2 regions of the Undibacterium sp. GW821-FHT11H02 genome follow, and region 2 is predicted to be linked to the other one. Evidence: predicted binding sites of a transcription regulator. Region 2 holds the regulator's gene; the other holds the start of a gene.
What was found. Region 2 encodes sigma-54, which starts transcription at its own class of promoters, with help from an activator protein. Its sites were predicted from a motif close to TGGCANGNAANCTGCTTT; they were not measured.
Positions count from the first base shown of each region.

Region 1: a site for sigma-54 is predicted at 1,226-1,243, ahead of AC1RR2_RS03130 (ANTAR domain-containing response regulator). Genes of this name have one in related genera too.

Region 1 covers NZ_JBXARG010000002.1:189,389-191,798, reverse strand. The annotation lists gene AC1RR2_RS03135 (DUF475 domain-containing protein) at 168-1,199, shown strand; gene AC1RR2_RS03130 (ANTAR domain-containing response regulator) at 1,441-2,037, shown strand.
Region 2 covers NZ_JBXARG010000005.1:241,484-243,893, reverse strand. The annotation lists gene lptB (LPS export ABC transporter ATP-binding protein) at 1-256, shown strand, start outside; gene AC1RR2_RS07715 (RNA polymerase factor sigma-54) at 272-1,759, shown strand; gene hpf (ribosome hibernation-promoting factor, HPF/YfiA family) at 1,888-2,241, shown strand.

The DNA of each region.
Region 1 (2,410 bases), on a different contig from region 2:
CGACACATCCAAGATAAATGCTTCATGAGGAAACCGTACGTCATCAATCTTCGATGTTAAACTCGCGTTATTCTTCGACTTAAAATCGCAGCTTTGGTCAGTCGCTCTCACCAAGAATGACGCCTGTTAGCTTATCGCTTGTCTGTAACTTATCCTTTCGGAATCCCATGAAGCATTTCAAAGTATCTATCCTGATCTCTATAGTTCTACTAGCGCTGGCCGCTTACTGGGGTTATACCCATGGTGGCATTAATGCGGCCCTGACCGCACTCGGCATCGCCTCAATCTTGGCGATCTTAGAAATCTCACTGTCCTTCGATAATGCGGTGGTGAACGCCTCGGTATTAAAAACCTGGGATGCATTTTGGCAAAAATTGTTTTTAACAGTCGGTATCGTCATTGCTGTATTTGGTATGCGTCTGGTATTTCCTCTGGTAATCGTGGCGCAGGCAGCTGACCTCGGCATGGTCGAAGTCTGGGATCTTGCCATCAATAATCCTAAGGCTTTTTCCACTCATCTGATCAGTCATCATGCAGAAGTCGCCGCTTTTGGTGGCGTGTTTTTATTGCTGGTGTTTTTGAATTTTCTATTTGACGAAAAAAAGAACATGCACTGGCTGGGCAATATAGAAGAGAAAATGTCTGCGTTCGGCACTATCGGCTCTATTCCTGTTTTAGTAGCGCTGTTAACGGTCATAGGCAGTGTCAGTCTGGTCGAGGAGGCACAGCAATTTGCCGTACTGTTGGCGGGTATTTGGGGGATAGTGACCTACGTCGGCGTTGACTTCATTAGCGGCCTATTGGAAAAAGAAGAAGCCACCGATATCGATATTGGCGCGGTAGTAAAAAGCGGCGGCATAGGCGGTTTCTTGTATCTGGAAGTGCTGGACGCCTCGTTTTCATTCGACGGTGTGATCGGCGCATTTGCCATCACCAATGATGTCGTCATCATCATGCTGGGCTTGGCTATAGGTGCGTTCTTTGTACGTTCGATGACGGTGTATTTAGTCCGTCAGGGCACCTTGGAAGAATATGTCTACCTGGAACACGGCGCGCATTATGCGATAGGCATTTTGGCTTTGATCATGTTTGCTAGTATGAAGTATCACATTCCAGAAATTTTTACCGGACTGATCGGTGTCGCGTTTATTGTCGCGTCCTTGTGGTCATCTATACAGCACCGTAAGTTAGCTAAATAGGAAAAGCACGGCTCCCCAAAATAAGGTGGCGCGAATATTGCATGACTAACTTGAGTGCTGCTCAAAATTAGCAGCGCTCAATACTTATTCGACATTTTATTTTTATATTGCGATTCACATTGGCAATTCTGACGCAGCGCTAATCAGCTGATTCTGTGATGTGATTTCGCACTTAGTTCTGGAGCCCTGTTTGTCTCAACCTCATGCGCCTAACCTGAAGATCGTCGTCATCAATACCGTGATGCCGGTGTCAGAGGATACTCATGATCAAGATCCTGCCATGCAACTGCAAATGGCTCGCTCGCGCGCTTTACGAATAGGCTTGCTACAAGCTGGCTACAATATTATTGCCTCTATTCCCGGCGATATGTATCTGATTGACCGGCTGACGCAATTGCAGCCTGACCTGATTATCATCGACGCCGAATCCGATGCTCGCGATGTCTTGGAAGAATTGGTCATTGTCAGTCGTGATGCACCGCGCCCTATCGTCTTATTTACCGAAGATGGCAATCCCTCACAACTAGAAGCGGCGATGGCCGCCGGTGTCTCAGCCTACGTGGTGGCCGGTCTCCAAGTCGATAGAGTAAAACCAGTACTCGAGGTCGCGGTAGCGCGCTTTAACGCGGATCAAAAACTACGCTCGGAATTATCCGACACCAAAACTAAACTGGCCGAACGCAAAACCATAGAGCGCGCCAAAGGCTTATTAATGGAACGTCATCGCCTGAGCGAAAACGAAGCCTATCAAAAGCTACGCAAGCAAGCGATGGAAAAAAATCTTAAATTAGTCGATCTGGCTCAACGCATTTTAGATGTCGCGGATTTGCTAGCTTAACATTAGGGCGTGCTGACCTAATCTCAATCTGATCGTTTTTAGTGCATTGCACCAAATTGGGTTCCAAATCAGTGCAAAAAATCCTTTTTTACCAGCCCGATTTTGACAAACGCAAGGCGAACTAGCGATAAGACCAGTTGGCACAGTAATTGCAACTACAAGATCAAGTACCTCATCGGTACAGACAGAAATTTGCTAACGGCGGTAAATTTCTCAGGAAGGACTAATTAAGTAAGACCAGTATTGCAGCGACCATCTTGCTGCGCTTGTCTGCTCATTTAGCACTTCCAAAAAGACAAAGGCGTCTTCCTATCTAGCTCCTCTGAGCCGGGTAGTAAGACGCCTTTTTTCGTTTTGATCATGCAATGTAAAG
Region 2 (2,410 bases):
CTTTGTATTGCTCGACGAACCTTTCGCTGGCGTTGACCCAATTGCAGTGATTGAAATTCAGCGCATCGTGCGTTTTTTAAAAGAACGCGACATCGGCGTGTTGATCACTGATCACAATGTACGTGAAACTTTGGGCATTTGTGATCACGCCTATATCATTAATCAAGGCTCAGTGTTAGCAAGTGGGCGCCCCGATGAAATCATCACCAATGAGACTGTACGACGAGTCTACTTGGGTGAACATTTCCGCATGTAAGCGATTGGTACAAGCATGAAGCAGAGCTTACAGCTACGCACCTCACAACATTTGGCTTTAACGCCACAATTGCAGCAATCAATACGATTGCTGCAATTATCTACCTTGGAATTACACCAAGAATTAGAAGTGTTGTTGACGGAAAATCCTTTATTAGAGCGCGTTGATGACGCGCTCGATAATGCCGTGCGCTTACTGGCTGATGGCTGCATCAATAATGCAACACAGCAAAACGAAAACGAATTCCAAACCGCAGAAAAAACGTCCGACAATAGCAGTAGTGCCGAAGCTGTCACGGAACAGGTCGCCGATGGCGAAGCAGCACCTGCCAACAATGATGACTGGAGCTTCGACGATGCGCCTGGCAGCAGCACTAAATCCAACAACGATGAAGAAGACGGTCGCCCGCAACTAGAAGCCGCGCAAACCACTTTAAGAGAACATTTGCTAGAACAAATGCGTCTAAATATCAGAGAGCCGCGTGACCGCGCACTGATAGAATTAATCATTGATGCCATCGACGAAAATGGTTATTTGTGCGAGAGCCTAGATGAAATCCATGAAAGTCTACCCATAGATCTTTGCGTGGAAATAGAGGAACTACAGTTCGCTTTAAGCATGTTGCAAAGCTTCGAGCCTGAAGGTGTAGGCGCACGCAATACGGCTGAATGTTTAGCACTGCAAATCAAACGTTTCCCCAAGATTCCCTTTGTAACACGCCGCCTCGCACTGCAAATCGTCGAGCAATATTTACCCCTATTTGCCCAGCGCGATTTCACTAAACTACGCAAATTCTTGCAATGCGATGATGAAGATTTACGTGAGGCGCAAGTCGTAATCCGCCAATGCAACCCTAAACCTGGCTTGGCTTTCGCGATTGCAAAATCGGACTACGTAGTACCTGATGTTGTGGTTAAGAAAATTGGCGATGAATGGCAAGTCATGCTCAACCGCGACGTGATGCCACGACTGCGCATTAATCAGATGTACGCTGGTTTAATGAAACAACAACGGGGTGACCCTAGCCTTAATCCGCAACTACAAGAAGCGCGCTGGCTGATCAAAAATATGCGCCAACGATTCGACACTATTTTGCGTGTGGCGCAAGCCATAGTGGAAAGGCAATATAATTTTTTCACGCATGGCGCCGTCGCAATGAGACCCCTTGTTTTGCGCGAAATAGCTGATACACTAGGATTACACGAGAGCACTATTTCACGTGTAACAACTCAGAAATTTATGCTGACTCCGCACGGCATGTTTGAGTTGAAGTATTTTTTCGGTAGTCACGTCGCAACGGAAACCGGTGGAGAAGCATCTTCCACAGCGATACGGGCACTGATCAAACAATTAATAGGAGAAGAAGACCAGAAAAAACCCCTCTCGGATAGCAAGATCGCCGACATATTGGGAGAACAAGGCATGGTCATCGCGCGCCGTACTGTTGCAAAGTACCGCGAGGCTCTGAAAATTCCCCCAGTCAGTCTAAGAAAATCTTTATAAACCAGTTCTTGAAATATTGTTTTCTATCGTTATATATGATTTAGCTCAAAACAAATTTCTGCCAATGAGCGATCGTATTGACTGGCAATATAGAAGCAAATAAAGCAATATCACCATAGGAGCGTAGTATGAATCTCACCATCAGTGGACACCACGTCGAAGTTACTCCTGCAATTCGTGAATATGTACAAAGCAAGCTAGAGCGGGTAAGACGACACTTCGATCAAGTCATTGATATCGCCGTCATCCTGACGGTTGATAAGCTCCGGGAAAAGGACAAACGCCACAAAGCCGACATTAATTTACATCTCAGCGGTAAAGATATTCATGTAGAAAGTTTGGCACACGATTTGTATGCTGCCATCGACACCTTAATTGACAAACTCGATCGCCAGGTCATCAAACACAAGGATAAAATTCAAGACCATCAACATGATGCGATCAAACATATTCCTGATCCTGCTTCTACACAACTAGATTAATTCAGAATACCGACTCATCATTTTGATGATCCTAGGACGCTTTTTAGCGTCCTTTTTTGTGTCTGTAAATTTGAAGAGTTCGAGAATATTCACTTTATAAAGTGCCAGTTTTTCTCATCTATTGCTTTGTCCCGTAAGGTAAAATTCAATATCGCTATTTTTGATAAAC